One region of the Streptomyces sp. NBC_00637 genome, then DNA from elsewhere that is predicted to be linked to it. Evidence: riboswitches for the same ligand, from Rfam matches in the RefSeq annotation. Region 1 holds a riboswitch; each other region holds the start of a gene.
What was found. Region 1 has a riboswitch for cyclic di-AMP ahead of OG440_RS19695 (M23 family metallopeptidase). Riboswitches for the same ligand answer to the same signal wherever they lie in the genome.
Positions count from the first base shown of each region.

Region 2: linked by a shared signal. The riboswitch ahead of OG440_RS22040 (transglycosylase family protein) and the one ahead of OG440_RS19695 (M23 family metallopeptidase) in region 1 are both predicted to bind cyclic di-AMP.
Region 3: linked by a shared signal. The riboswitch ahead of OG440_RS09055 (M23 family metallopeptidase) and the one ahead of OG440_RS19695 (M23 family metallopeptidase) in region 1 are both predicted to bind cyclic di-AMP.

Region 1 covers NZ_CP109046.1:4,477,503-4,487,762, reverse strand. The annotation lists gene lhgO (L-2-hydroxyglutarate oxidase) at 1-412, shown strand, start outside; gene trmB (tRNA (guanosine(46)-N7)-methyltransferase TrmB) at 559-1,401, shown strand; gene OG440_RS19705 (PrsW family intramembrane metalloprotease) at 1,537-3,030, shown strand; gene OG440_RS19700 (aldo/keto reductase) at 3,032-3,976, opposite strand; gene OG440_RS19695 (M23 family metallopeptidase) at 4,223-5,245, opposite strand; cyclic di-AMP (ydaO/yuaA leader) riboswitch at 5,253-5,421, opposite strand; tRNA gene OG440_RS19690 (tRNA-Met) at 5,735-5,808, opposite strand; gene OG440_RS19685 (dihydrofolate reductase family protein) at 5,880-7,007, opposite strand; gene OG440_RS19680 (MarR family winged helix-turn-helix transcriptional regulator) at 7,156-7,680, shown strand; gene ribA (GTP cyclohydrolase II) at 7,925-8,566, shown strand; gene OG440_RS19670 (NUDIX domain-containing protein) at 8,544-9,275, opposite strand; gene OG440_RS19665 (DUF4406 domain-containing protein) at 9,272-9,664, opposite strand; gene OG440_RS19660 (DeoR/GlpR family DNA-binding transcription regulator) at 9,711-10,260, opposite strand, start outside.
Region 2 covers NZ_CP109046.1:5,008,744-5,019,003, forward strand. The annotation lists gene OG440_RS22005 (N-acetyltransferase) at 1-719, shown strand, start outside; gene OG440_RS22010 (hypothetical protein) at 810-1,211, opposite strand; gene OG440_RS22015 (glycoside hydrolase domain-containing protein) at 1,474-2,304, shown strand; gene OG440_RS22020 (SurA N-terminal domain-containing protein) at 2,510-3,154, shown strand; gene OG440_RS22025 (nucleoside triphosphate pyrophosphohydrolase) at 3,346-4,341, shown strand; gene OG440_RS22030 (cytochrome P450) at 4,436-5,722, shown strand; gene OG440_RS22035 (transglycosylase family protein) at 5,928-6,944, shown strand; cyclic di-AMP (ydaO/yuaA leader) riboswitch at 7,150-7,335, shown strand; gene OG440_RS22040 (transglycosylase family protein) at 7,339-8,055, shown strand; gene eno (phosphopyruvate hydratase) at 8,400-9,686, shown strand; gene OG440_RS22050 (septum formation initiator family protein) at 9,799-10,260, shown strand, end outside.
Region 3 covers NZ_CP109046.1:2,127,151-2,137,410, reverse strand. The annotation lists gene OG440_RS09080 (DUF6082 family protein) at 1-414, opposite strand, end outside; gene OG440_RS09075 (CobW family GTP-binding protein) at 739-1,854, shown strand; gene OG440_RS09070 (DNA topoisomerase (ATP-hydrolyzing) subunit A) at 1,917-4,388, opposite strand; gene OG440_RS09065 (M16 family metallopeptidase) at 4,659-6,008, shown strand; gene OG440_RS09060 (M16 family metallopeptidase) at 6,005-7,393, shown strand; cyclic di-AMP (ydaO/yuaA leader) riboswitch at 7,596-7,764, shown strand; gene OG440_RS09055 (M23 family metallopeptidase) at 7,779-8,522, shown strand; gene OG440_RS09050 (GntR family transcriptional regulator) at 8,711-9,406, shown strand; gene OG440_RS09045 (HPr family phosphocarrier protein) at 9,557-9,838, opposite strand; gene OG440_RS09040 (GNAT family N-acetyltransferase) at 10,016-10,260, shown strand, end outside.

The DNA of each region.
Region 1 (10,260 bases):
GCACGTCGGCCCCAACGCCGTGCCGGCGCTGGCCCGGGAGGGGTACGGCTGGGGCGTCGTACGGCCCCGCGAGGCGATGGCCACGGCGGCCTGGCCCGGGGCGTGGCGGATGGGCCGGCAGCACTGGCGGTACGGGATGGGGGAGCTGCGGCGGTCGGTGTCGAAGAGGGCGTTCGTGGACGCGGTGCGCCGGCTGCTGCCGGCGGTGGAGGAGGGCGACCTGGTGCGGGCGTCGGCCGGGGTACGGGCGCAGGCGGTGCTGCGGGACGGCACTCTGGTGGACGACTTCCTCATACGGGAGGCGCCACGGGTGGTCCACGTGCTGAACGCGCCCTCGCCGGCGGCCACCGCCTCCCTCCCGATCGGACGAGAGGTGGCCCGCCGGGCCCTGGCGGCTCTGGCCGACGCGTGAGCGGTCGGGTGCCGTGCCGCACCGATGCCCGGCCGGACGCGGTACCGCCCGTGTGCGCGGTCGCGGGTGCCGTCGGCATGCCGGGCTCGCGGCCACCCCACGGGCGCCGTCGGCACCTGGAGCCGACCCGTAAAATCGACCTCACTGTGTCTGATTCCGTGAGTACCCCCGAAGCCCCCCAGCCCTTTCCCGGTGGCGAGCACCACCCGGGCGAGTCCGTTCGGCACACCCGCGCCAAGGGAGAGCCCCGGTTCCCCGACGGGCCCAAGGCCGATCCCGCCGGGTCGCACTTCGAGCGGCGGATCCGCAGCTTCCAGCCCCGGCGCAGCCGGGTGACCGCAGGGCAGGCGGACGCCTTGCAGCGTCTGTGGGCCAAGTGGGGGCTCGACATCGACGGGCACCACGTCGACCTCGCCGAGCTGTTCGGCGACGAGCGCCCCGTCGTGCTGGAGATCGGCTTCGGCATGGGCGAGGCGACCGCGCAGATGGCGGCCGCCGACCCGGAGACCGGCATCCTCGCGGTGGACGTGCACACGCCCGGCCAGGGGAATCTGCTCAACCTCGCGGACCGCACCGGGCTGACCAACGTCCGGGTGGCCAACGGCGACGCGATCATCCTGCTGCGCGAGATGCTGCCGGCGGACTCGCTGGACGGGCTGCGCGTCTACTTCCCCGACCCCTGGCCGAAGAAGCGCCACCACAAGCGGCGCCTCATCCAGCCCGAGTTCCTCGACCTGGCCGCGACGCGGCTGAAACCGGGGGCGACCGTGCACTGCGCCACGGACTGGGAGCCGTACGCCGAGCAGATGCTCGAGGTGCTGAGCGCGCATCCCGGTTTCGAGAACACGCAGGCCGACGGCGGGTTCGCGCCCCGGCCCGAGTTCCGGCCGCTGACCCGTTTCGAGGGACAGGGGCTGGACAAGGGTCACGTCGTGAACGATCTGCTCTTCCGTCGCGTACAGCATCCCGTCCAGCCCGGGGATCGCTGACCGGCCGAGGACCGATCAGGACCGCCCGAGGAATCGGTCGAGGAATCGGTCGGGAAACGAGGTCCCGCCCCACCAGAGGATCACCGACCGACCTGCCCCTCCACCACAGTCCTCTCCCTCGTTAGGGTCGATGCCGTGGCCATCAGTCCTCCGTTTCCGCCCCGTCCGCCGCATCCCGGCGGCGCACCCGAGGACGGTGTGCTCCGGCGCGCTCACCGGTGGCAGCGGTGGGTGTCCCCCCGGGGCGGAGGCGGGCCGAGGACCTGGGGAAAGCTGCGGTACGCGGCCCTGATCACCCTGCTCGCACTGTCCGGCCTGGTCATCCTCGCGCTGGTGCGCGAACAGACCGGCACGGAGGGGTTCCTGGTCGGGCTCGGTCTCGCCGTGCTGCCCGTACCGCTGCTGGTCGCCGCCTTCCGCTGGCTGGACCGGGTCGAGCCCGGACCCTGGCAGAACCTCCTCTTCGCCTTCGCCTGGGGCGCGTGCGCGGCGGCGCTGATAGCCATCATCGCCAACAGCTTCGCGACCCGATGGATAGCCACCGCGACCGCCGACCCGTCCGGCGCGGACACCCTCGGGGCGACCGTCATAGCGCCGATCGTCGAGGAGTCCGCGAAGGCCGCCGCCGTCCTGCTGGTGTTCCTCTTCCGCAGGCGGCACTTCACCGGGATCGTCGACGGCGTGGTCATAGCCGGGCTCACCGCCACCGGCTTCGCGTTCACCGAGAACATCCTCTACCTGGGCACCGCCTTCGGTACCGACCGGCTCACGGGCGACACCGGCGTCGCGTCCGTCACCGCCGCGACCTTCTTCGTACGCGTCGTCATGTCGCCGTTCGCGCACCCGCTGTTCACCGTCCTGACCGGCATCGGCTTCGGCTTCGCCGCGTTCTCCGGGGACCGCCGGCAGCTGCGGCGCGTGCTGCTCCCGCTGGGCGGACTGCTCCTCGCGATGGGCATGCACGCCCTGTGGAACGGCTCCTCGTCGTTCGGCGAGTTCGGGTTCTTCGCCGTGTACGTGGCGTTCATGGTGCCCGCGTTCGGGCTGCTGACCTGGCTGGCGGTGTGGACGCGGCAACGCGAGCTGCGTGCCGTGCGCGAGGAACTGCCCGCCTACGCGGCCGCCGGCTGGCTCGCCCCGGCCGAGCCGTTCGCGCTCGGCTCGATGCGGGCCCGCCGACTGGCCCGGGAGTACGCCGGCCTGCACCTCGGCAAGCCGGCGGCGCGCGAGGTGGCGCGGTACGAGGCGTACGCGACGGCCCTCGCGTTTCTGCGGTACCGCAGCCGACGGGGGCAGGCCGACGCCGACTTCCTCGTCCGGGAGCGGGAGTTGCTCGACGAGCTGTGGCGGCGCAAGGACCTCGCCCGGCCCGCGCTGGACCACGCGGCCCGCGTGACGGCCCCGCCGGTGAGGGTGACCGCGCCGCCCTGGCCGGTGTACGGGGTGTACGGGTACGGCCAGGGTCCCGCGGCCCACGGGCAGGGCCACAGCGCCGGGTTCGGACACCCGGCGGGGCCGATGTACGGAAGTCCGGCGGGGCCGATGTACGGGTACGGCTACGGGGGCCCGGCGGCGCACGGTCCCGGACCGGGGCACGGACCGGCGTACGGCCCCCGCTCGCACCGGTAGGTCAGGCCGAGGCCCGGTTCAGCCGGGTGATCTCCTGTGCCGTCAGTTCCAGCTCCGCCACCCCCAGCAGCGCGGGCAGCTGCTCGACCGTTCGCGCGGAGGCGATCGGCGCGGCGACCGTCGGCTGCGCGGCGAGCCACGCCAGGGCGACCGTGGGGATGTGGGTGCCGTGGGCCTGGGCGACCTCGTCCAGGGCCGTGAGGACGTTCCGGCCCCGCTCCGTGTCGAGGTGCTTGGCGGCGCCGGCGGCGCGGGCGCTCTCCACCGTCGTACCGGGCCGGTACTTGCCGGTGAGGAAGCCGGCGGCCAGCGCGAAGTACGGGACGGCGGCGAGGCCGAAGCGGCCGGCGAGGTCCTGGAGGCGGCCCTCGTAGGTGTCGCGGGAGACCAGGTTGTAGTGGGGCTGGAGGGCGACGTAGCGGGCCAGGCCCTCGCGGTCGGAGAACTCCAGGGACTCCTGGAGCCGCTCGGGCGAGATGTTGGAAGCCGCGATGTGCCGCACCTTGCCCGCCCGCACCAGCTCGTCGAGCGCGCCGATGATCTCCTCGACGGGCACCTCGGGCTTGTCGAAGTGCGTGTAGTAGAGGTCGATGTGGTCGGTGCCCAGGCGGCGGAGCGAGGCGTCGGCGGCTGCCTTGATGTTGTCGGCGGACAGGCCGGGGAACTCGGGGTGCTGGCTCACCTTGGTGGCGATCACGACGTCGTCGCGGTTGCCCCGGGCCTTCACCCACCTGCCGATGACGGTCTCGGACTCACCACCGCTGTTGCCGTCGATCCATGCCGAGTAGGAGTCGGCGGTGTCGACGAAGTTCCCGCCCGCGGCCGCGTAGGCGTCGAGAACGGCGAAGGAGGCCGTCTCGTCGGCGGTCCAGCCGAAGACGTTGCCGCCCAGGGAGAGCGGGAAGACCTCGAGGTCGGAGGAGCCGAGTCGGCGAAGAGCAGTCATGCTTCGTGTCAACGGACGAGGACCGTCCGCCCATTCCGGGCGTGACGCGAAGAACAGATGAACGGCCCCTGTGCACGGCGCCCGCACACCGCACAGATCGGCGGCCCCGACGCGGAGGGCGTCGGGGCTGCCGGGGTGGCTCAGGGCTGCGGGGCTGGATCAGGTGTCCGCGGGACGGGTTCCGCCCGGGGAGCGACCGAGGGGTGCCGTCGGAGGTTGCCGTTCAGGGGCGCCGGAGGGTGCCGCTCAGGGGGTGAGGCCCTTGTCGCGCAGCCAGGCGGCCGGGTCGATGCCCTCGGCGCTGCCGCCGGGGTGGACCTCGAGGTGGAGGTGGGCCCCGGTGACGTTCCCGGTCGCGCCCACCCGGCCGATGACGTCACCGGTGGCGACCTTCTGGCCGACACTGACGCTGATCGACGACTGGTGGCAGAACCAGAGCTCGGTGCCGTCGTCCAGGGTCAGGATGGTGCGGTAGCCGTAGGAACCAGCCCAGCCCGCCTCGGTGATGGTGCCGCTGTGGACGGCCTTGATGAGCGTGCCCGTCGGCGCGGCGAAGTCGAGACCCGTGTGGTAGCCGGAGGACCAGAGCGAACCGGCCTGCCCGAAGGTCGAGGTGATGGTGTACGAGGAGGTCGGCAGCGTGTACTGCTTGGCCAGCTCGGCCAGGCGCGCGGTCTCGGCCTTCGCGGCGGCTTCCTCGGCGGCCTTCTTCTTCGCGGCGGCGGCCTTGGCCTCCGCCTCCTTCTCGGCCTTGGCGGCGGCGTCCGACTCGGCCTTGGCCGCCGCGGCGAGCGCCTTGACCTCGACCTGGGACTGCTGCGACTCGGCCTGCGCCATGATCCGGCTGCGCAGCGCCTCGCCGGCGTCGGCGGCGCTCTCGTCGGTGTCGACGGCGGCTTCGGAGCCGAAGCTCGCGAGGGCCGGCGCGGCTTCCGGGGCGGGCTCGTCGTCGGAGATGAGGGAGCCCACGTTGGGCAGGTCCGGCATCGAGATGGAGACAGGCGCCTTGCCGGTGTTGGCGCTGGCCATGCCACCGGCGCTGACCGCGGCTATGACGCCGACGCCGAGAACGGTGGAGCTGCGGGCGAATCCGCCGCCGCGCTGCTTGGCGACGCGGTGCTTGCCGCGCACCGGGCGAGTGGACTCCGCGGTGGGGTTCCACTCCTCCCAAGGTCCCTCGTCGGGGCGGTAACCGCCGAAGCCGAAGGTCTCGGTGGACCCCTGGCCGGGCGCGTACGGGGCCTCGGGGGCAGGCGGGTTGGACGCCACGCGGGCGCACTCCTTTCCTTCCGTCGCCTACCGGGTTAGCTGACGGGTTCGGAGCGGGAAGGTCTCCTACGCGCGTAAACCCCTTGTGGACTCAGCGAGTTCACAACGGCTTCCGCGTGATTCACCCCATGGTGGTGGTTCCCCGGTTCCCTTGCGGGATTCGGCACGTGCCGCACGGAGCCGACTCTGGTGCCGGCTGGGACGACCGCGCTGCGTTATCGAACGTTAATAGACCCGGGGGTGCGTTTCCAAGCCGTTCCTCTTGATCAACAACATTTCTGGCCTGGACTTTTGGGCTGGCAGCGGTGAAAAACGGGCGAGTTGACCGCGCGAGGCGATGCCCCGAAAACGCTTCATCAGTCACAGGAGCTTTGATGGTGACTCAGTTGTTATGCGCAGGGCGGTCGTCCGGTCACCCGGAGTGAGGGACGCGTCGGGGAACGCACCGAAGGCCGGAACCCTTTCGGATTCCGGCCTTCGACTTATCAGTAGCGGGGACAGGATTTGAACCTGCGACCTCTGGGTTATGAGCCCAGCGAGCTACCGAGCTGCTCCACCCCGCGGCGATGAACACAACTGTACGCCATCAGCGGGACGGAAAGCACATCGGTTGATCCACGGCGCCCCGGCGGCCTCAGAGGAGGTGCCGGTTCGGCCCCTTCGCCCGCTCCTCGTACTCGGGGAGCACGAGGACGTCGACGCCCTGGGCCGTCAGCAGACCGGTGCCGTCCGCCTCCGTGACGAAGGTGTCCGGCTCGCGCCAGGCCGTGACCACCCGGCGCACTCCCGCGTCGAGGATGAGGCGGGCGCAGGGGGCCGGACGGGAGGAGCGGCGGGCGCACGGTTCGAGGCTGCTGTAGACGGTGGCCGTGGGCAGCCGGGGGTCGGCGGGGTCGAGCTTCGCGAGGGCTGCCTCCTCGGCGTGCACGACCGGGTCGCCGGCCTCGCGGGAGTGGCCGCGCGCCAGTTCGGTGCCGTCGGAGGCCACGATCACGGCGCCGACGCTGAAAGCGGTCCGCGACGGTGGACAGTCGGCCGCGAGCGCGCAGGCGAGCGCCAGCCAGTGCCGGTCGGCCGCGGCCGGCAGCGGCCCGGCGCCGGGGGCGGTGGGCTCGTAGCGGTTCAGGACGACGTCCTCGATGCGCCGGGTCTCCACCAGGCGCAGCCGTCCGCCCTGGTAGCCGCCCGGGCCGAAGAGGCGGGGCGCGGCCGGGTCGCCGACGAACAGCGGGGCGAGGACCAGCTGGAGTTCGTCGGCGAGACCCTGCCGGAGCAGCTGGGTGTGGACGGTTCCCCCGCCCTCGACCATGAGCCGCCGTACGCCGCGCACGTCGTGGAGGTGTTCGAGGAGGCGGCGCCAGTCCAGTGCGGGGCCGAGCGGGACGGCGTCCGCGGCGATACCGAGCGCGCGCACCCGCTCGGCGCCCTTGTCCGTCGTGTACACGACCTTCTCGCCACCCGTGTGCCAGAAGTTCGCCGCCGGGTCCAGTTCGCCGGAGCCGCTGACGGTGACCTTGAGGGGGTACGGCGGCAGCCCGGCGGCCACCCGGGCGGCGCGGCGCTCGGGGGAGTTCACGAGGAGCCGGGGGTTGTCGGCGCGGATGGTGCCGGCGCCGATGAGAATGGCGTCGACGGAGGCCCGTACCTCGTCGACACGGTCGAAGTCGGCGCGGCCGGAGAGGAGCAGGCGCTCGGGCGTGGTGTCGTCCAGGTAGCCGTCGAGGGAGACGGCGGCGGACAGCAGGACGTACGGGTACGGCATCGACGCGGCTCCCCGGGCTCGGTCCGACGGCGGTTGGTCGGCGTCGGAACGATGGTTGGACGACGGTTGGACGGCGGTCCGACAACGGTTCGACAGCGGCCTGGCGGCCGGACTTGGTTCAAGTTTGAAACAAACCTACACTGGGTGTATGACGACTCGCTGGCTCACCCCCGAGGAGCAACGCGCCTGGCGCGCGTTTGTCGCCGGTTACCTCCTCCTCGACGACGCGATCGACCGGCAGCTCCAGCAGGAGGCCGGCATGCCCCATCTGTACTACTCCATCCTCGCCAACCTCTCCGACCTGCCCGAACGGCGGCTGCGGATGACCGACCTCGCGGAGCGGCTGAAGATCACCCGCAGCCGGCTGACCTACGCGGTGTCCCGGCTGGAGAAGGACGGGCTGGTGCGGCGCGAGGACTGCGCGTGGGACAAGCGCGGCAGCGTCGCGGTCCTGACGGACGAGGGTATGACGGTGCTGGAGAACGTGGCGCCCGGCCATGTCGAGACGGTCCGCACGGCCCTGTTCGACCGGCTCACCCCCGAGCAGGTGGGACAGCTGGAGGAGATCTTCACGCAGGTCGCACGCGGGTTCCAGGGGGACGACGGCGGCGAGACGGCCCCGGAGGACCTCCCGTGGCGCCGACGCTCGTCACCCTGCTCCGGAACCCCGTGACCACGAGCCCCCCGTGACCGCGAATCCGTAAACCCATGGGCCCCTGAGCCGATGAGCCCATGCGCCGGTGAGCCCCCCGAGTCCGTGAGCGGCGAGCAGTGAGGGGGCATGTGGGGCATCGCAAACCAGTTGCTTCAAATTTAAAGCATGGGGTAGGGTCTCGACTCGTTGGATCTGCTTCAAATCTGAAGCACAAGGTGGCCCGGCGCCGCCTTGTCACCGTCCTCCGGACCCGGGAGCCCGCATGCCCGACACCCCCGCCGCCACCCCGCGCGCCCGCGTCCGGGTACCGCTGCGCTTCCCCGACGGCTACTCCGTCGACGCCGAACTGGTCACCTTCCACGGCCTCTCCGACGGCCAGGAGCACGTCGCCGTCGTCCTCGGCGAGCCGGCGCCCGGCGCCACCCCCCTGGTCCGGCTGCACTCCGAGTGCCTGACCGGCGACGTCTTCGGCTCCGCCCGCTGCGACTGCGGGCCCCAACTGCGCGAGGCCGTCGAGCGCATCGCCGGGACCGGCGGCGTCCTGCTCTACCTCCGCCAGGAGGGCCGCGGCATCGGCCTCTACAACAAGCTCGACGCGTACGCCCTCCAGGACCAGGGCCTGGACACCTACGAGGCGAACGCCGCGCTCGGCCTGCCCGAGGACGACCGGGACTACACGGCCGCCGCCCAGATGCTGCGCGCCCTGGGCGTCACGAGCCTGGACCTGCTGTCCAACAACCCCGACAAGGCGGACCAGTTGCGGGGCCTGGGCATCGACGTCCAGAACCGTGTCCCGACCGGCGTCTTCACGACCCCGCACAACGTCCGCTACCTGCGCGCGAAGGTCCTCCAGACCCAGCACACGCTGCCGCTCGCCGACCTCACCGAGCTGAGCGTGGGCTGACCGCCGACGCCCCGAACGGGCCGTCCAGCGCGGCCCATTGGAGCAGCATGATGGTCTTCGCGTCCGCGATCGCGCCGGAGCGGACGAGGTCGAGGGCCTCGGCGAAGGGGAGTTCGACGACGGCGATGTCCTCGCCCTCGGCCGCCACGCCCGCCGTGTCAGCGCCGGGGACGGAGGCGTCGTAGGGGGCGGCGAAGAAGGCGAGGCGCTCGGTGACCGAACCGGGGCTCATGAACGCGTCGAAGACGTGCTCGACGTCGTGCACCGCCCGTCCGGTCTCCTCGGCCGCCTCGCGGCGGATCGCCTCGCGCGGGTCGTCGCCGTCCAGCAGCCCGGCGGCCGTCTCCAGCAGCATGCCGTCCGGATGCCCGTTGACGTATGCGGGCAGCCGGAACTGCCGGGTGAGCAGGACGGTACGGCGCTCGGCGTCGTAGAGCAGGATCGTGGCGCCGTCGCCCCTGTCGTACGTCTCGCGCTGTTCGCGGCTCCAGTGGCCGTCGCTGTGCCGGTAGTCGAAGGTGGTGCGGCGCAGGACGGACCAGTCGCAGGCGAGGACCTCGACGTCCACGACGCGGACCCGGTCGTTGCCGGTGAGGTCGCGTCCGTGGCGGTCCAGTCCGGTACGGCCGCGGGGGTCGGGGACGTCGATGCCGGGGATGCCGGGAGTGCCGGGCGCGGGGGCGGGCGGGGTGTCGACGTGCTCGGTCATCGGCGGCCTTCGGGGAGGGGGTCGGTGGCGTCGGCGGTGCGGGCGTCGGGAACGTCGGCGAGGTCGGCGTAGACCGGTTTGCCCTGGGCCCGGGCCCGCTCGGCCATCCGGTCCGCACCCGGTGACGGACCGCCGACGCGCAGGACCGCGTCGCAGCGGTCCAGCAGGCGTTCGGCGACGGGGTGGAAGAGCTCGTCGAAGAGCGGGTCGCCGGGGGCGGCGCCGCCCGCCGTCTCCAGCAGGGGCAGCGCGAGCGCCTCACCGGTGACGGGCAGGTGCCCGGCGCGGAAGAGGACGAGGGCGGTCTCGTTCATGGCCCTCACGTTGGCCGCGAGCTTCGCGGGGTCGTCGCCGGTGCCCGAACGGTACGGGCCGGCGACGAGGATCATCAGCGGTTTCACGGGGTCTCCTGGGGCGGTTCGGGCCGGGGCGGGTTCAGGCCAGCCGGGTCTCGACGCCGGCGTCGCGCAGGGCGTCCAGGGTCTGCGGGCCGCCCGGATGGGTGGCGGGGTCCGCCGCGGCGGCGTCGGTGACGAAGGAGTGCACGGCGTCGAGGGGGGCGACCTGGCTGAACGCGCGCACGCCCAGCTTGGTGGCGTCGGCGACGGCGACCGTACGGGCCGCCTGGCCGAGCCCGACCTGCTTCACTGCCGCGTCCTCGAGGGAGAACTCCGACCAGCCGTGCGTGGCGTGCACCCCGCCGATCGACATCACGAACACGTCGAAGGCCAGAGACTCGAGGGTGCGCAGGGCCAGCGGTCCGACGAGGGACCGCTCACCCGGGCGGGACCGGCCGCCGACGACCAGCAGGTCGATGCCGGGCCGGTCGGCCAGCCGCAGCGCCGCCTGGAGACTGAGCACGGCGACGGTCAACGGGCCCCGCGCGGCGAGGTGTTCCGCCACGTGCACGGTCGTGGTCCCGGCGTCCAGCAGCACCCGTGACCCCGGCTCGACGAGTCCGGCGACGGCCGCGCCGAGCCGGTCC
Region 2 (10,260 bases), 530 kb from region 1:
CGGACCGTCCCGACATGCTCGGCCCGGTCCAGGACATGCCCGACACCTGGCCGGAGTTCGCGACACAGGACCCGGTGGGCAACGCGCACTACGGGCGGATCCCGGTCGAGTTCCCGGAGTACGTCCTGTTCGCGCAGGACGAGCGGGGGCAGGTCGTCGCCCATGCCTACAGCGTGCCGTTCGCCCTGCACACCGAAGGGCGGGGCGAACTGCCCGCCCGGGGCTGGGACCAGGTGCTCGTCTGGGCCTTCGCCGACCAGCGCAGCGGGGCCCGGCCCGACACGGTGAGCGCGATCTCGATCGTCATCGCCCCGCACGCGCAGGGCCTCGGCCTGTCCGGGCGGATGCTCACGGCGATGCGGGACGGCGCCCGGGCGAAGGGCTTCACCGAGGTCGTGGCCCCGGTCCGGCCGAACGCCAAGCATCTCGAGCCGCGTGTTCCGATCGAGGAGTACGCGCACCGGGTGCGGGAGGACGGGCTGCCGTACGACCCGTGGCTGCGGGTGCACGTCCGGGCGGGCGCGAGCATCGAGCGGGTCGCGCCGGCGTCGATGACGGTGGCGGGTTCGCTGGCGGAGTGGCGCCGCTGGACCGGGCTGCCCTTCGACGCGCGGGGCGACGTCGAGGTGCCCGGCGCGCTGGTCCCGGTGCGGTGCGAGCCGGAGCGGGACTACGCGGTGTACGTCGAGCCCAACGTGTGGATGCGGCACCCCCTCTGAGGCGGGCGCCGCGATGCCTGCCGGCGCCGGCGGTGCCCCAGGGACTTCCTCGCCCGCGCCGCCTGAGGGTCGGGCCGTCCCTCGCAGGTCCTAACGGCCGTAGGGGTACCCCTGCTGGTACGGCTGGCCCTGCGGGGCCATGGGCGCTCCGTACGCCGGCTGGGCGGCCGGGATCTTCTTGTCGAACACCGCGGACAGCAGCAGCACCGTCCCCGTCAGCAGGGTCACCAGGATGGCGATGCCGAAGAAGGCGTCACCGTCGCCGTCGGGCGTCATCACCGCCCACGGCAGGATCAGGCACTCGTACAGCGCGAACGAGCCGAAGGCCACCCAGTCCGAGGAGAGGCCGCGGCGGACCGCCACGTAGAGGAAGGGCACCCAGACCAGGAAGCCCAGCGAGACCCAGACCAGCAGCACCCAGGCGAGCCGCTGGAACCAGCCGGCCGTCAGTTGTCTCTCCGCGCGCGTGGTCGGCACCGTCGGCATCGTCATGTCGTCCCCCAAGTAAGCAGAGGGCCAGGGTAGGACACCGGCGGCCCTCTCCAGGCCGTCGCTTCTTTACTGTGACATGAGCGAATCTTGTCGCTATGGGGGCCCTGTGTTTCCCGAGCGCTGGGATGCCACGGGTTACGGTGCGATCCGTTCGGTGCGGACGTCGAGTCGACACCGTATCGTCGCACCGATCAGGGGACTTCGACGGGCGCCGCCGTACGCGGCCGGAGCGCCGTACACACAGACGAACGATGGGGTGGGGATGGCCGAGCACCGGCAGTCCAGAAAGCGCAGATACATCACGTGGGGCGTGGCCGGCGCGGCCGTCCTCGCGGGGGCCGGGATAGCGGCGCAGACCTCGATGGCGGCCACCACCTGGCCCGCCCAGAAGACGTACACCGGCCGGGCCTTCGACGCCTGCACCGCGCCCTCGCAGGCCGCGATGAAGGCCTGGAAGACCGACGGCTACTACGGGGGCGCCGCCGTCTACGTCGGCGGCAAGAACCGCGGCTGCGCGCAGCCCAACCTGACCGCCTCCTGGGTGAAGTCGGTCAACACGGCCGGATGGAAGCTGATCCCGCTCTACGTCGGCGCCCAGCCGCCCTGCCAGACGGGCTCCAGCCCCGAGAAGATCACCGCCGCCACGGCCACCTCCCTGGGCGCGACCGACGGCGCGGACGCGGTCGCCAAGGCCGCGGCGCTCGGCATGAAGGCCGGCAGCCCGATCTACCTCGACATGGAGGCGTACGACATCACCGACAAGGCGTGCAACGACGCCGTGCTGGCGTATGTGCGCTCCTTCACCAAGACGCTGCGCGCCAAGGTCTACCGGGGCGGGTACTACGGCTTCAGCAGTTCCAGCGCCAAGGCCATCGCCACCGCCACGAACAAGACGGACCTGCCGGGCAACCTCTGGTACGCGCTGTGGGACAAGAAGGACACCACGACCACCGACTGGCCGTGGGGCGCCACCCAGTTCACCAACCACAGCCGCGGTCACCAGTACCTGGTCAACAGCAAGGAGACCCGCGGCGGTTACACGATCACCGTGGACCGCGACGCGTGGGACGCGCCGGTCGCCATCGTCGGCTGAACCGGATCACCCGAGGCCGTCGAGCACGCGGTGGACGCGCAGGGCTGAGCCCTCGCACCGAAGAGCGGGCGACGAGCGGGCGCGGCGGTGCCCGAAGTCTCGGTGAATCGTTGGTCGAATGGGTTGGCCCCAGCCGTCCCACTGCCTAACATCGATCACCGCAAGACTTTGTGCACCGTCGCACAATCTCCTCGGGAGGTTTCCCTTGCACCGCCGCCGTCGCACCGCGCTCCTGCTGTCCGCCGCGATCATGGCGGCCCCTCTCCTCACCGCCTGCGGGAACGACACGCATCCCGGTGCCGCGGCCGTCGTCGGCGGCCAGCGGATCACCGTCGCGCAGCTGGAGAGCCGGGTGAACGAGGTGCGCGCCGCCCAGCGGGCAGCGGTCACCGACGACGCCCAGTACGCGCAGGCCGTCGCCCAGACCGGCTCCCTCGCCCGCGACACCCTGCACGGCATGGTCCTGGACAAGGTGTTGCACCGCGCCGCCGAGGACGCGGGCATCACCGTCAGCCGTCGGGAGGTCCAGGAGATGCGGGCCGGACTGGAACAGCAGGCGGGCGGCGCGCAGGGCCTCGAGACGGCGTGGCTCCAGCAGTACGGCATTCCGCCGCAGCGCCTCGACGAGAACCTGCGCCTCCAGCTGGAGGCCCAGAAACTCGCCACCGAGCTCGGCACGAACACCAGCCAGCCCGCCTTCTGGAACGCGCTGTCCAAGGCCTCCAAGGCCCTCGACGTCGACCTCAACCCGCGCTACGGGAACTGGGACGCGCAGAAGGTCGCCCGCGTCGACGCGAAGACGCCCTGGGTGCGGGAGATCTCCACGGCGGGGACACAGCAGACCACGTGACCACGTGACCAGGTGACGACGTGATCACGCGTCTCCGCGACCCCGCGACCCCGCGTCTCCGCGACCCCGCGTCTCCGCGACCCCGCGATCACGGGGCGACACGGCGACGTGACCATGTGATCGTACGACCGGCCGGTTCGCCTGTGGATAACTCGCGGGGTCCGTCGGCGGGTGTGGGTTACGTTCGGGGTGTGAACGCAATCAGCTCCGCCGACGCCGACGCCGCAGTCACCGCCCCGGGCCGTGTCGTCCTGCTCACCACCAGCCACCGGGTCGCCCCCGGCCTGCTGTCCTGGCCCGCCTGGCAGGCGCTGCGCACGGCGGACCGGGTGCTGTGCGCGGACGGCGCGCATCCGCAGCTGCCCTATCTGTGCGACGCCGGCATCACCGTCGACGAGACCTCCCCGACCGCCGAGGAACTCCTCGCCGCCTGCGCCGACGGCCGCACGGTCGTGGTCGTGGCCACCGGGGAGGGCGAACCGGCCCTCACCGACGGCCTGGCCCGCCTGGCCGGCTCCGGCCGAGTGTCCATGCCCGAGCTGGAACTGCTCCCCGCCTCCTACGACCTCCCCGGCGCCCGGCTCCTCGACCTGGTCCAGGTCATGGACCGGATCCGCGTCGAATGCCCGTGGTCCTCCCGGCAGACCCACAAGGGGCTGGCGAAATACGCGGTCGAGGAGTCGTACGAGCTGGTCGAGGCGATCGAGGACGGTGACCACGACGAACTGCGCGAGGAGCTGGGCGACGTCCTGCTCCAGGTCGTCTTCCACGCCCGCATCGCCGAGGAGGACGAGGAGTCCCCGTTCTCCGTGGACGACGTCGCGGGCACGATCGTCGCCAAGCTCATCCACCGCCACCCCCATGTCTTCGGCGACGCCACGGCCACCACCCCGGAGGAGGTGAAGGAGCACTGGCTGCGCACGAAGGCGGCGGAGAAGCGGCGGGAGTCGGTGACCGACGGCGTCCCCCTCCACCAGCCCGGCCTGGCCCTCGCAGCGAAACTGGTGTCCCGGGCCCGCACGGCACGACTGGAGGTGCCGCTGCCGGCGGCCCAGGGCATCGGCTACGAACTGCTCGCCCTGGCGGCGCGAGCCGAGTCGGAGGGCGTCGACCCGGAGGCGGCGCTGCGCGCGGCGGCCCGGGCGTACCGCGACGCGATCCGGGCTGTCGAGGGCGTCGACGGTTAGTCACGTGGATTGCTGTCGCCCGTCCCGTGCCCAGGGGTGCCGCGCCGCGGAAGGCCCTCGCGGGGTGGGATGAGGGCACCGCTACGGTCATGGAGTGACCGAGCAGCCCGAGTCAGACACCACCGCTCCCGAACTCTTCACCTGGGAGTTCGCCACCGATCCCTATCCCGCCTACGCCTGGCTGCGCGAGCACGCCCCCGTGCACCGCACCGTGTTGCCCAGCGGTGTCGAGGCCTGGCTGGTCACCCGGTACGCCGACGCGAAGCAGGCCCTCGCCGACCAGCGGCTCTCCAAGAACCCGGCGCACCACGACGAACCGGCGCACGCCAAGGGCAAGACCGGCATCCCCGGCGAGCGCAAGGCCGAGCTGATGACGCATCTGCTCAACATCGACCCGCCGGACCACACCCGGCTGCGACGGCTCGTCAGCAAGGCCTTCACGCCCCGCCGGGTCGCCGAGTTCGCGTCCCGTGTGCAGGAACTGACGGATCAGCTCATCGACCGGTTCGCCGCCGAGGGTGAGGCCGACCTCATCCACGACTTCGCCTTTCCTCTCCCCATCTACGCGATCTGCGACCTGCTGGGCGTCCCCCGCGAGGACCAGGACGACTTCCGTGACTGGGCGGGGATGATGATCCGGCACGGCGGGGGGCCGCGGGGCGGGGTCGCGCGGTCGGTCAAGAAGATGCGCGGCTACCTGCTGGAGCTCATCCACCGCAAGCGCGCCGAGCTTCCCGCGGACCCGGCTCCCGGAGAGGACCTCATCTCCGGGCTGATCCGCGCGTCGGACCACGGTGAGCACCTCACCGAGAACGAGGCCGCCGCCATGGCCTTCATCCTGCTGTTCGCCGGCTTCGAGACGACCGTCAACCTCATCGGCAACGGCACCTACGCCCTCCTCACCCACCCCGAGCAGCGCGACCGTCTCCAGCGCTCGCTCACCGAGGACGACGGCGACCGCGCTCTCCTCGAAACGGGCGTCGAGGAACTCCTGCGCTACGACGGGCCCGTGGAACTCGCCACCTGGCGCTTCGCGACCGAGCCGCTGAGCGTCGGCGGGCAGGACATCGCGGCGGGCGACCCCGTCCTCGTCGTGCTGGCGGCCGCGGACCGTGACCCGGCGCGTTTCGTCGATCCCGACACCCTCGACCTGTCCCGCCGCGACAACCAGCACCTCGGCTACGGCCACGGCATCCATTACTGTCTGGGCGCCCCGCTGGCCCGCCTGGAGGGCCAGACCGCGCTGGCCACGCTCCTCACCCGCCTGCCCGATCTCCGACTGGCCGTGGATCCGGGCGAGTTGAGGTGGCGCGGCGGGCTCATCATGCGCGGACTGCGGACTTTGCCGGTCGCGTTCACTCCGGTGCATTCCGATGCATAACCGGACCGTGTCTGACCGGATGTCAGCGGGAGTGTGACCGTTCGGCGGAGCAAAGGTGACCAACACTCAAGTCTGTGATCTTCACGTGATCTGCGCGGCATTAACTTGTGACAAGTGATCGTCTGCCGATACGTTCACTCGTCAGCGCGACGCATCGGTTCCGCCCGCCGCGCCGTTCAGTGCTGTCCACAGAAAGGCCCCTCGCATGCTCTCCGGGAACGGTCGTCACCGTCGCCCCCGCCAGGCCCCGGCGCTCCTCGTCGCGGCCGGAGTGACGGGCTCCGCCATCGCCATCCCGCTGCTCGCCGCCTCCGCCGCGAGCGCGGCCGACGGCACGGTGTGGGACAAGGTGGCGCAGTGCGAGACCGGCGGCTCGTGGAGCGCCGACGAGGGTGCCGGCGAGTACGGCGGCCTGAGCCTCACCCAGAAGGACTGGGAGGCGTACGGCGGCCTCGACTACGCGACGAGCCCCGACCTGGCCAGCCGCAGCCAGCAGATCGCCGTGGCGCAGAAGGTCCTCGCGGCCGACGGCATCGGCGCGTGGGGCACCTGCGGGCTGACCTCCGGGCTCACCCAGGAGAACGGCGCGCTGAACGTGGACACCGGCGTGGCGGACGACTCGTCCGACGCGTCCGACTCCTCTGGTTCATCCGGATTGTCCGACCTGTCCAGGGGATTGTCCGGATCCTCGGGCTCCTCGACGAGTGACGACTCCTCGACCGGATCGTCCGACTCGTCCGCCGATTCGTCCAGTTCACCCTCGGCGTCCGCTTCCTCCCCTTCCTCCTCTTCCTCCGCCGTCGCGGACGACTCCGGCACGTCCGGCGGTTCCGGCGGTCGGGGTGACGGGTCGACGGGCGACGGCTCGCCCACGGCGACCCCGGAAGCGGATGACTCGGACAATTCCGGCCAGAGTGAGGGCTCCTGGAGCCTCGTCGACACCGGCTCCCTCGGCTCCGGCAAGCATCGCGGCTCCACCGCCGACGAGGCGGCGACCAAGGCCGCGACCGACGCCGCCGAGGGCGGCACCACCACCGCCTCCGCCGGCCGGCATGCCGCCGCCACCTATGTCGTCCAGGAGGGCGACTCCCTCGCGTCGATCGCCGACTCCCTTGGTCTCGACGGCGGATGGAGCGCCCTCTACGCCGAGAACAGGGACCTCATCGGCGCCGACCCGAGCAACATCGCCGCCGGTCAGACCCTCGACACAGGGGTGGAATAGGGCGCAAAGCCCAAGAAAAACAGCGGGAGTTCACGTCACGCTTCGCGCCGAATGTCCGGTTTGGTGAAAGTGTGGGATGAGTCTCAGAAGCCCTGATCGTCTTTGAAATTCCGTCGATCGCGTGTCTACGGTCGAGGCCGCTCGGCAACCCGAGCCCCGGCCGTCGCAACGCCGAATCCTGCCAGCGGCGCCCCGGGAACAGTCGTCGCGTCAAGCGCCGTAGGCAGGAGCGGGGGACCCAAGGTAAGTGCCGCGCCGGTCGGTTGACCGGAACGGCTCGGGGTGAAGCCACACCTCCCACGGAGCAGTGCTCCGGCGGACGAGGAGTGGCCGGGCAACTCACACGGCCCGAACCCGACAGCTCACCTCGCAGGCGTCGGTGAGGGGATCCACCATGCTGTTTTGCGCCAAGGGCAAGCACCGCCGTCCCTCCAAGGCCACCCGCGTCGCCGCGCTCGCCGGCGTCACCGGGGTCGCCATCGCCGCCCCGCTGATGGCGGCCGGCAACGCCTCCGCCGCCACCACCTCCGAGTGGGACGCGGTCGCCCAGTGCGAGTCCGGCGGCAACTGGTCCATCAACACCGGCAACGGTTACTACGGTGGCCTCCAGTTCTCGGCGTCCACCTGGGCCGCGTACGGCGGCACCGCCTACGCCTCGCAGGCCGACCAGGCCTCCAAGTCGCAGCAGATCGCCATCGGCGAGAAGGTTCTCGCGGGTCAGGGCAAGGGTGCCTGGCCGGTCTGCGGCACCGGCCTGTCCGGCGCCGCGTACGACGGCGGCAGCGCCGACTCGTCGAGCTCCGGCTCGTCCAGCTCCTCCGGTTCGTCCAGCTCGTCGAACAGCGGCAGCACCAGCAGCCGCTCGACCGACGAGCAGAGCGCCTCCCGTTCGACCGACCGCCCGGCCGCCTCCAAGACGGTCACCACCCCGACGGGCAAGAAGGTCAAGAAGGGCGACGGCGAGTACAAGGTCGTCAAGGGCGACACCCTCAGCACCATCGCCGAGAAGCACAAGGTCAAGGGCGGCTGGGCGAAGCTGTTCGAGCTGAACAAGGACATCGTCGACGACGCCGACCTCATCTTCCCGGGCCAGCAGCTTCACCTGAAGTGACACCTGGCCCCCAGAGAAGCCACAGCGCCCTCACATCCGAGGTCGGCACACTGAAGACCTCGTGAGGGTCACCCCCCCCGTCCCCACGGGCCCCCGCTCCGGTGCGTGTTCCCCCGTACGCACCGGAGCGGGGTTTCTCTTTGCCCGTTCACCACCTGTTGTCGGACTTTCTTGGCCACCCCCCTTTGTTCCGGGCGGAAACAATAGGTACGGTCTGTCTGTCCACGGGACGGTCGGTCGGCTGCCGACGGCCCCGGGGCGGTTAGGCTCTAGTCGCAAGGCCCGGCCAGGGCTCATCAAGGCCCCCGGTCCCCGCACAACCAGCGTCACATCCCAAGAAGGAGATGCTCGTGCCGTCCATCGACGTCGTCGTAGCCCGGGAAATCCTGGACTCCCGAGGCAACCCCACGGTCGAGGTCGAGGTCGGCCTCGACGACGGCAGCACGGGTCGTGCCGCCGTTCCGTCCGGTGCCTCCACCGGTGCCTTCGAGGCCATCGAGCTCCGCGACGGTGACCCCAACCGCTACCTCGGCAAGGGTGTCGAGAAGGCGGTCCTCGCCGTCATCGAGCAGATCGGCCCGGAGCTCGTCGGCTACGACGCCACCGAGCAGCGCCTGATCGACCAGGCCATGTTCGACCTGGACGCCACCGACAACAAGGGCTCGCTCGGCGCCAACGCCATCCTCGGCGTCTCGCTCGCCGTCGCCCACGCCGCCTCCGAGGCCAGCGACCTGCCGCTGTTCCGCTACCTGGGCGGCCCCAACGCGCACCTGCTGCCGGTGCCGATGATGAACATCCTGAACGGCGGCTCGCACGCCGACTCCAACGTGGACATCCAGGAGTTCATGATCGCCCCGATCGGCGCGGAGTCCTTCTCCGAGGCCCTGCGCTGGGGTGCCGAGGTCTACCACACCCTCAAGAAGGTGCTGAAGACCAAGGGCCTGTCCACCGGCCTCGGCGACGAGGGCGGCTTCGCCCCGAACCTCGAGTCCAACCGTGCCGCGCTCGACCTCATCATCGAGGCCATCAAGCAGGCCGGTTACGTGCCCGGCGAGCAGATCGCGCTCGCGCTCGACGTCGCCGCGTCCGAGTTCTACAAGGACGGCAAGTACGAGTTCGAGGGCAAGTCCCGCTCGGCCGCCGAGATGACCGAGTACTACGAGGAGCTCGTCTCCGCGTACCCGCTGGTCTCCATCGAGGACCCGCTGTACGAGGACGACTGGGCCGGCTGGAAGGTCATCACCGACAAGCTGGGCGACAAGGTCCAGATCGTCGGCGACGACCTCTTCGTCACCAACCCCGAGCGCCTGGCCCGCGGCATCGAGGAGGGCTCCGCCAACGCCCTGCTCGTCAAGGTCAACCAGATCGGTTCGCTGACCGAGACCCTGGACGCCGTCGAGATGGCCCAGCGCAACGGCTTCAAGTGCATGATGTCCCACCGCTCCGGCGAGACCGAGGACGTCACCATCGCCGACCTCGCCGTCGCGGTGAACTGCGGTCAGATCAAGACCGGCGCCCCGGCCCGCTCGGACCGCGTCGCCAAGTACAACCAGCTGCTGCGCATCGAGGAGATCCTCGACGACGCCGCGGTGTACGCCGGCCGCAGCGCCTTCCCCCGCTTCAAGGGCTGACGCCGCCGACCCGAACCGGGTCAAGGCTCCGCCAGTCGTACGTACGTCCCCGTACCCGGTCCCGTACCGTGTGCGGGGACGTACGCACGTGTGAGACGGGAGGCGGGAAGCAGTGGCCGTGAAGGACCGGGACCGTTTCTCCACCGCGACCAGGATCAAGCTGCTCGGCGAGCAGACCGCGGCCCGGGTCTACCGCTCCCAGACCAAGCGCCAGGCGCGCCGCTCCCGGCTCACCGGCCGCGCCGCGCTCCTCGCGCTCGTCCTGTGCACGCTGATCGTGGCCCTGGCCTACCCGATGCGCCAGTACGTCTCGCAGCGCGCCGAGATCGCCGATCTGGAGCGCGAGAAGCAGCAGGCCGGCGAACGCGTCGAGCAGCTGCGCGACCTCAAGGCGCGCTGGCAGGACGACGCCTACGCCGAGCAGCAGATCCGGCAGCGGCTGCACTACGTGCTGCCGGGCGAGACCGGGTTCGTGGTGATCGACCCGGACGCGGCCGAGCAGTCCCGCGCCGACCTCGGGGCGACCGACCGCCCCTGGTATTCGAACGTCTGGGACGGCGTCGACAAGTCCGAC
Region 3 (10,260 bases), 2.4 Mb from region 1:
CCAGTACTCCCGTACCACAGGGTTCTGGAGAATGCCGCGAATGTATCCGAAGAACTCCTCGCGGGATATGTTGCCTATCCGGTAATAAAACAGCGCGTTGGTGTAGAGCGCGTTGGCGTAGAGGTACTGGCGCCGCTGCTTGGTGGAGACGGGCGCCTCGAAGAGGTCCAGGACTTCCGCCAGTTCGGGGTCGTCGATCGCTTTGCTGAGCAATTCCCAGTGAAGGCGCTGCTGGTTGGCCAGATTGGTGTGCTGCTGGGAGTGGGCGGTCCGTTCGAGGTGTTCCAGGCGCACCCGCAGTGTCTCCAGCGCATGGCGTTGTGCCGCCATGGTGACGAGGGCACCCGCGGCCATGCCGGCCGCCGCCGCAGCGACGGCACCGAGTCCGCGTACCCCAAACCTCTGTGTGGCCATGTCAAAAACCCCCGATCGAGCGGCCGTGCGCCGGTCGTCGGGGTGCGGGTGGACGTGACGGGGACCGGCGAGCGGTGGGCGGCGCTTGCCGTCTCCCAGAGTGCCGAGCGGCTCTGATCGGCGGGGGAGGCGGAGGGGAGGCGCACGGAGGGAAGCGAGGGTCGCACGCCAGGGCGCCTTGCTCAACGTCTGCCCCGCACACGCTGCTAACAATCGTTCACTTCGCGGTGATTCCTCCGGCTCGTATCCTGAGGCGGCATTCAATCCTCGTACGCGCGCCGGACCCGCGCGCCGGTGCACGCGTAGGTTTCAGAAAGGTCGCACGTGTCGCAGAGCCGCAGTCCGCAGCAGATCCCGGTCGTCGTACTCGCCGGATTCCTCGGCTCCGGCAAGACGACCCTGCTCAACCATCTCCTGCACCACAGCGGGGGCAGCCGCATCGGTGCGATCGTGAACGACTTCGGAGCCATCGAGATCGACGCCATGGCCGTGGCCGGTGCGCTCGGCGACTCCACCGTCTCCCTCGGCAACGGCTGTCTGTGCTGTGCCGTCGACGCCGGCGAACTCGACGTGTACCTCGAACGGCTCGCCAGACCGGCCGTCGGCATCGACGTCATCGTCATCGAGGCCAGTGGGCTCGCCGAGCCCGAGGAACTCGTACGGATGGTGCTGGCCAGTGAGCATCCCGGCATCGTCTACGGCGGGCTCGTCGAGGTCGTCGACGCCGCGGAGTTCGACGAGACCCGGGCGAAGCACCCCGGGATCGACCGGCACCTCGCCCTCGCCGACCTCGTCGTGGTGAACAAACTCGACCGCGCGCCCGACGCCGACCGGGTCCTCGAACTCGTCCGCTCCCTCAGCGACCGGGCCGCCGTCGCCCCCGCCACCTACGGCCGAATCGACCCCGGGTTCCTCTTCGACTGCCGGCCGGGCGAGGAGCGTGCCGGGCAGCTCTCCTTCGACGGCCTGCGCGACCACTCCGAAGACGGTCACGCGGAGCACCTGCACAGCTCCTACGACAGCCTCTCCTTCACGTCCGACGTGCCCCTCGACCCCCGCCGGACCATGGGCTTCCTCGACAGCCGACCGGAGGGGCTGTACCGGATCAAGGGGTATGTCGACTTCGGCCCGCACGACCCGGCCAACCGGTACGCCGTGCACGCCGTCGGGCGGTTTCTCCGCTTCTACCCGGAGCCCTGGCCGGCCGCCGACGCCCGTACGACCCAGCTCGTCCTCATCGGCTCGGGCATCGACACCGACGCCCTCGGCAAGGAACTCGAGGCGTGCAAGGACGACGCCCCACACGCCGACGAGCACGGCATGTGGGGCGTCCTGCGCTACGTACAGGCCCCCGACGACGAGGTCCCCGACGGCCAGGCCTTCCAGGAGACCGAGGCCCCCGCTGATTCCCTGCGGCCCGATCCGCAGCCCAGGCCCTGACTCGGGCGTGGACCTGCCCCCGCTCGGGCCTGGACCTGCCCCGGCTCGGGCCTGGACCTGCCCTAGACCGGCCCCGCCACCACCGAGATCGTCTTCGTCAGCGACACGCCCGAGCCGTCCCGGCGCGGGTCCATCTCCGGCAGCTCGGCGGGCAGACCGTTCTTCTGCGCGGCCTTGGCCGGGACGGGGCCCGCCCAGGCGAGGGACAGGCAGTCCTCGCCCTTCAGGAACCGCTGGCAGCGCACACCGCCGGTGGCACGGCCCTTGCGCGGGTACTGGTCGAACGGGGTGAGCTTGGCGGTCGTCTGCACGGAGTCGTCCAGGGTCCCGCGCGACCCCGCGATCGTGAAGACCACGGCGTCCACCGCGGGGTCCACGGCCGTGAACGAGATCACCTTCGCGCCCTCGGTGAGCTTGATGCCCGCCATGCCGCCCGCCGCGCGGCCCTGCGGACGCACCTGCGAGGCCTGGTAGCGCAGCAGCTGGGCGTCGTCGGCGATGAAGACCAGATCCTCGTCGCCGGTACGCAGTTCGACGGCGCCGACGATCCGGTCGCCGTCCCTGAGGGTGATGACCTCCAGCTCGTCCTTGTTGGTCGGGTAGTCGGGCACGACCCGCTTGACGACGCCCTGCGCCGTGCCGATGGCGAGGCCTGGCGACGACTCGTCGAGCGTGGTCAGGCAGATCACCGTCTCGTCGCCCTCCAGGGAGACGAACTCCGCCAGCGGGGCGCCGCCCGAGAGGTTCGGGGCCGAGGCCGTGTCCGGGAGCTGCGGCAGGTCGACGACATTGATCCGCAGCAGCCGGCCCGATGAGGTGACCGCGCCGATCTCCCCGCGCGCGGTGGCCGGCACCGCCGAGACGATCACGTCGTGCTTGGTGCGCTTGCCGTCCCCGTCCCCGTCCTCGGTGTCGGCCGTGAAGGGCGTGCCGTTCGCCGTGCGGGCCAGCAGGCCCGTGGAGGACAGCAGGACACGGCACGGGTCGTCCGCGACCTGGAGGGGCACGGCGGTGGCCGTGGTACCCGACGACTCCAGCAGGACCGTACGGCGCTCGGTGCCGAACTTCTTCGCCACCGAGGCCAGTTCGGCCGAGACCAGCTTGCGCAGCTCCGCGTCCGAGTCCAGGATCCGGGTCAGCTCGGCGATCTCCTCGTTGAGCTTCTCCTTCTCCGCCTCCAGCTCGATGCGGTCGAACCTGGTGAGCCGGCGCAGCGGGGTGTCAAGGATGTACTGGGTCTGGATCTCCGACAGCGAGAAGCGCTCCATCAGGCGCTGCTTCGCCTCCGCGCTGTTGTCGCTGGAGCGGATGAGGCGGATGACCTCGTCGATGTCGACGAGCGCCGTCAGCAGGCCCTCCACCAGGTGCAGCCGGTCACGGCGCTTGCTGCGGCGGAACTCGCTGCGGCGGCGCACCACGGTGAAGCGGTGGTCGAGGTAGACCTCCAGGAGCTCCTTGAGGCCCAGCGTGAGCGGCTGGCCGTCGACCAGGGCCACGTTGTTGATGCCGAAGGACTCCTCCATCGGGGTCAGCTTGTACAGCTGCTCCAGGACGGCCTCCGGAACGAAGCCGTTCTTGATCTCGATGACGAGACGCAGACCGTGCGCCCGGTCGGTGAGGTCCTTGACGTCGGCGATGCCCTGGATCTTCTTCGAGCCGACCAGGTCCTTGATCTTGGCGATGACCTTCTCGGGTCCGACGGCGAAGGGCAGTTCGGTGATGACCAGACCCTTGCGGCGGGCCGTGACGGTCTCCACCGCCACGGTGGCGCGGATCTTGAACGTGCCGCGGCCGTTCTCGTAGGCGTCCCGGATGCCGGAGAGGCCGACGATCCGGCCGCCGGTGGGCAGGTCGGGGCCAGGAACGAACTTCATCAGGGCGTCCAGATCCGCGCCGGGATAGCGGATCAGATGGCGGGCGGCCGCGATGACCTCGCCCAGGTTGTGCGGCGGCATGTTCGTGGCCATGCCGACCGCGATCCCGGACGAGCCGTTGACCAGGAGGTTCGGGAAGGCGGCGGGCAGCGCGACCGGCTCCTGCTCCTGGCCGTCGTAGTTGGGCGTGAAGTCGACCGTGTCCTCGTCGATCGACTCCGTCATCAGGCTCGTCGCCGCGGCCTGGCGGCATTCGGTGTACCGCATGGCGGCCGGCGGGTCGTCGTTGCCCAGCGAGCCGAAGTTGCCGTGGCCGTCGACCAGCGGCAGCCGCATGGAGAAGGGCTGGGCCATCCGCACCAGCGCGTCGTAGATCGACGCGTCGCCGTGCGGGTGCAGCTTGCCCATGACCTCGCCGACGACCCGGGCGCACTTCACATAGCCGCGCTCCGGGCGCAGGCCCATCTCGTTCATCTGGTAGACGATGCGGCGGTGCACCGGCTTGAGGCCGTCACGGGCGTCCGGCAGGGCGCGGGAGTAGATGACCGAGTACGCGTACTCGAGGAAGGAGCCCTGCATCTCGTCGACGACGTCGATGTCGAGGATGCGCTCCTCGTACGAGTCGTCGGGCGGCGGGGTCTTCGTGCTGCGGCGGGCCATCGCTGCCGGCTCCTTGCTGGGGCGTGATACGGGATCTGACGCGGACCATTGTGGACCGTGGCACTGACAGCGCGGGCGAGGACCCGGCGTCGGCCGTCCGGCCCGAACGCAGAGGCATCTCCTCCACGGCTGCCCGCAGGCTACGCGATCTCGCTCTCGGCGTATGTCGTCCGGGAACTTCGCGGACCGTCCGCACGCTTGCATACAGTGGCAGGACCGGCAGGAAAACCGCGGTTTCGACGACCGCGTCCGCGATCGGAAGGGACGTACATGCCCATGGGTCACACGGCCACAGCCCAGGCAGGCTCCGGGGGCCTGACAGCGACCGAGCACCGTCTGGCCAACGGCCTGCGCGTGGTGCTCTCGGAGGACCACCTGACCCCCGTGGCGGCGGTGTGCCTCTGGTACGACGTCGGTTCGCGCCACGAAGTCAAGGGGCGTACGGGGCTTGCTCACCTTTTCGAGCACCTGATGTTCCAGGGCTCCGGCCAGGTCAAGGGCAACGGCCACTTCGAGCTGGTCCAGGGGGCGGGTGGCTCGCTCAACGGCACCACCAGCTTCGAGCGCACGAACTACTTCGAGACCATGCCCACCCACCAGCTGGAGCTCGCCCTCTGGCTGGAGGCCGACCGCATGGGCTCGCTGCTCACCGCGCTGGACGACGAGTCGATGGAGAACCAGCGCGACGTCGTCAAGAACGAGCGCCGCCAGCGCTACGACAACGTCCCCTACGGCACGGCCTTCGAGAAGCTGACCGCCCTCGCCTACCCGGACGGCCACCCGTACCACCACACGCCGATCGGCTCGATGGCCGACCTGGACGCCGCGACCCTGGAGGACGCGCGCGCGTTCTTCCGCACGTACTACGCGCCCAACAACGCGGTCCTCTCCGTCGTCGGCGACATCGACCCGGAGCAGACCCTCGCCTGGGTCGAGAAGTACTTCGGCTCCATCCCCGGCCACGACGGCAAGCCCACGCCCCGTGACGGCGCTCTGCCCGACGTCATCGGCGGGCAGCTGCGCGAGATCGTCGAGGAGGAGGTGCCGGCCCGTGCGCTGATGGCCGCCTACCGCCTGCCCGAGGACGGCACGCGCGCGTGCGACGCCGTCGACCTCGCGCTCACCGTGCTCGGTGGCGGCGAGTCCTCCCGCCTCTACAACCGGCTCGTGCGCCGCGACCGTACGGCCGTCGCGGCCGGCTTCGGCCTGCTGCGGCTCGCCGGAGCGCCCTCCCTCGGCTGGCTGGACGTGAAGACGTCCGGCGACGTCGAGGTGCCGGTCATCGAGGCCGCGATCGACGAGGAGCTCGCCCGGTTCGCCGAGGAGGGTCCCACGGCCGAGGAAATGGAGCGCGCCCAGGCGCAGTTGGAGCGCGAGTGGCTGGACCGGCTCGGCACGGTCGCCGGCCGCGCCGACGAACTGTGCCGGTTCGCTGTCCTGTTCGGCGACCCGCAGCTCGCCCTCACCGCCGTCCAGCGCGTGCTGGACGTGACGCCCGAGGAGGTGCAGGAGATCGCCAAGGCCCGCCTGCGCCCCGACAACCGCGCGGTGCTCGTCTACGAGCCGACGCCCGCCGAAGCCCCCGCCGACCAGGACGAGAACGAGGAGGCGGCCCGGTGACCGAGCTCGCCACGATGGACTTCCACCCCCAGCCCCGGGCGGGCGAGGCCAAGCCGTGGGCGTTCCCGGCGCCCGAGCGCACCGCGCTCGCCAACGGCCTGACGGTGCTGCACTGCCACCGGCCCGGCCAGCAGGTCGTCGCCGTCGAGATCCTTCTCGACGCGCCGCTGGACGCCGAACCGGCGGGCCTCGACGGCGTCGGCACGATCATGGCGCGGGCCTTCTCCGAGGGCACCGACAAGCACTCCGCCGAGGAGTTCGCCGCCGAACTGGAGCGCTGCGGCGCCACCTTGGACGCGCACGCCGATCACCCCGGCGTCCGGCTGAGCCTCGAGGTGCCGGCCTCGCGCCTGCCCAAGGGCCTCGGTCTGCTCGCCGACGCCCTCAGGGCACCCGCCTTCGCCGACAGCGAGGTCGAGCGCCTCGTCCGCAACCGGCTGGACGAGATCCCGCACGAGCTGGCCAACCCCTCCAGGCGCGCCGCCAAGGAGCTGTCCAAGGAGCTGTTCCCGGCCACCGCGCGGATGTCGCGGCCGCGCCAGGGCACCGCGGAGACGGTCGAGAAGATCGACTCCGCCGCCGTACGCGCCTTCTACGAGCGGCACGTGCGTCCCGCCACGGCCACCGCCGTGGTCGTCGGCGACCTCACCGGCGTCGAGCTGGAGGCGCTCCTCGGCGACACCCTGGGCGCCTGGACGGGCTCCTCGGCCCAGCCGCGGCCCGTGCCGCCGGTGACCGCCGACGACAGCGGCCGGGTCGTCATCGTGGACCGACCCGGCGCCGTCCAGACGCAGTTGCTGATCGGCCGGATCGGCGCCGACCGGCACGACCGGGTGTGGCCCGCGCAGGTGCTCGGCACCTACTGCCTCGGTGGCACCCTCACCTCCCGGCTGGACCGTGTCCTGCGCGAGGAGAAGGGCTACACCTACGGGGTCCGCGCCTTCGGGCAGGTCCTGCGGTCCGCCCCGGACGGCTCGGGCGCCGCGATGCTCGCCATCAGCGGCTCGATCGACACCCCGAACACCGGTCCCGCCCTGGAGGACCTGTGGAAGGTGCTGCGCACCCTTGCCGCGGAGGGGCTGACCGACGCCGAGCGTGACGTCGCCGTGCAGAACCTGGTCGGTGTGGCGCCGCTGAAGTTCGAGACCGCCGCGGCCGTCGCCGGCACGCTGGCCGACCAGGTCGAGCAGCACCTGCCGGACGACTTCCAGGCCACGCTGTACCAGCAGCTCGCCGCCACCGGCACGGTGGAGGCCACCGCGGCGGCTGTGAACGCCTTCCCGGTGGACCGCCTGGTGACGGTCCTGGTCGGTGACGCGGCCCAGATCAAGGAGCCGGTCGAGGCCCTCGGCATCGGCGAAGTGAAGGTCGTGTCCGCCGAGTAGCTCCCGGCAACGGCACGCGCGTGTGGGGGCCCTGGTCGACGAAAGCGTCACCAGGGCCTCCGTATGTCCGAATTGATGCGGAGGTTGCCCGTCTGCCCTGTGGGATGCGCTACAAAAACCGGGATCCGTTTGAGGATTGAAACCCGCGCCGCTTAGCGTCATCCGGGCTGTTCGTCACGCAGTGCGCCGCAGCCGCGGCACCGGACAGTCATCGCCGAGTCCCCGTACGGCGCGAGCCAGGGGAGCCGGGGACCCACTTGTGCAGTCCCTGGGGTGAATCGGACGCCCGCGCGTGTACGCGAGGGGGTCCGTAGGAGACCTTCCTGCTCCGAACCCGTCAGCTAACCCGGTAGGCGAGAGGGAAGGAAAGGACACCCCCGACTTCATGGCGTTCACCTGCGCGCCCGGTAAGCACCGTCGTCCCGGCCGGATGCAGCGGACCACCGCTCGCGCGGCGGGCGTCGCGGCGCTCACCACCACCGGCGTGATGGCCACCGTCGCCTCCGCCCCGGCGTTCGCCGCCGAGCCCAGCCCCGAGCAGACCGGGCTGATCCCCGTCGTCACCGCTTCCGCCGCCGTCGCCGACGAGGTGGACGACCAGGTCGCCGTACAGAAGCAGGCGGCCTTCGAGGAGGCCGCCCGCCAGGCCGCCGCCAAGAAGGCCGTGGAGGAGCGTGAGGCACGCGTGCGTGCCGCCCGCGAGGCCGAGCGCAAGCGCCTCAACACCTTCGTGTCGCCGATCACCGGCTCCTACGTCTCCACCGCCTACCAGGCCAGCAGCTCGCTGTGGTCCTCCGGCAGCCACACCGGCATAGACTTCCACGCCGCGAGCGGCACCTCCGTGCACGCGGTCGGCTCCGGCACCGTGGTCGAGGCCGGCTGGGGCGGGTCCTACGGCAACCAGATCGTGATCAAGATGAGCGACGGGACGTACACCCAGTACGGTCACCTGTCGTCCATCGCGGTGTCGGTGGGCCAGACGGTCACCCCGGGCGAGCGGATCGGCCTGTCCGGCGCCACCGGCAACGTCACCGGCGCGCATCTGCACTTCGAGGCCCGCACCACCGCGGAGTACGGCTCGGACATCGACCCGGTCGCCTACCTCCGCCGGCACGGCGTGAACGTCTGACGACCTGCGGCGACAGATCGTCTTGCCCCGGCCTTACCGGCCGGGGCTTTCGTCGTTTACGGGGCCTTGGTGTCCAAAAAATATCCCTGGATTCCGGCCCGCCATCGGAAATCCCCGCTGATTGCAATAGAGTCACGGAACACACGTCAATCGTCGACGTTTCACGGGGATTAAGGCGGAGGTCCGTCATGCGTATTCCGGCGCACTCGGTGTGCACGGCCATTCGGGACGACATCGTCGCGGGTGTCTACGAGCGCGGCAGCCGCCTCACCGAGGAACTCCTCGCCCGCCGCTACGGCGTTTCCCGCGTCCCGGTCCGCGAGGCGCTGCGCACCCTGGAGGCCGAGGGCTTCGTCGTCACCCGGCGGCACGCGGGCGCGTGCGTCGCGGAACCGACCGAGCAGGAGGCCGCCGACCTGCTGGAGATGCGCATGCTCCTGGAGCCCCTCGGTGCCTCCCGGGCCGCCCAGCGGCGCACCGAGGCCCATCTGAAGGTGCTGCGCGGACTCGTCCGGCTGGGCCAGGAGCGGGCCAGGCGGGGGAACAGCGAGGATCTGCGCTCTCTGGGGGGCTGGTTCCACGAGACGCTCGCCCAGTCCTCCGGAAGCCATGCCCTGACGTCGATGCTCACCCAGCTGCGTCACAAGATCGCCTGGATGTACGCCGTGGAGGCCCCGGCCGACCCCGTGGAGTCCTGGGCGGAGCACGGCGCGATCGTGGACGCGGTGGCGCGCGGCGACGGCGAGCGCGCGCGGGCGATCACGGCACTGCACACCGAGCGCGCGACGCTCGCGCACCGGTTGCGCTTTTCCGGCGGCGCCGATCGCGCCGACCGTGTGAGGACTTCGCAACCTCCCGTAAACATGACGGGTCTGCGGCATTAACACGGGCGCCGTATACAAAGAGGGGATAATTCGCGGGGGATTATTTCCGCTGCCCGTGAACGGGAAATGCGAAGGGCTCGCCCGATAATTCGGACGAGCCCTTCGCGGTGTGCGGGACGCCTATGGAGCGACGAACACCACAGACATCGATCAGACGGTTTCGGGGAGCTCCTCGAGACCCTCGGCGACCAGCTTGGCCAGTCGGTCGAGGGCGGTGTCCGCGCCGTCGGCCTCGGAGGCGAGGACGATCTCCTCGCCGCCCTGGGCGCCGAGGCCGAGAACGGCCAGCATGGAGGCCGCGTTGACGGGGTTGCCGTCGGCCTTGGCGATCGTCACCGGGATACCTGCGGCCGTGGCGGCCCGGACGAAGATGGAAGCGGGGCGGGCGTGAAGGCCCTCGGCCCAGCCGACGTTGACGCGGCGCTCAGCCATGTGATGCTGCCCTTCAGTGTTCAGGTTGTCTAGACCAGTGTTCCACACGTGAAGCGTGTGAGGGAGGGGTCGCGTGGGCCCCTCCGGATGTGGTCGCCGGATCGCGGCCTCGATCCGGCTCGTTCCTCCACAGACTGCCTCGCGCCGTTGTCGTACGCGAGCCGTACTCTGGGCCCCATGCAGAGCGCGTCGGACCGGCACGAGTACCCCGCCCACTGGGAGGCCGACGTGGTGCTGCGCGACGGCGGCACCGCGCGCATCCGCCCCATCACCGTCGATGACGCCGAGCGCCTGGTCAGCTTCTACGAGCAGGTTTCGGACGAGTCGAAGTACTACCGCTTCTTCGCGCCCTACCCGCGCCTGTCCGACAAGGACGTCCACCGCTTCACGCACCACGACTTCGTGGACCGGGTGGGACTCGC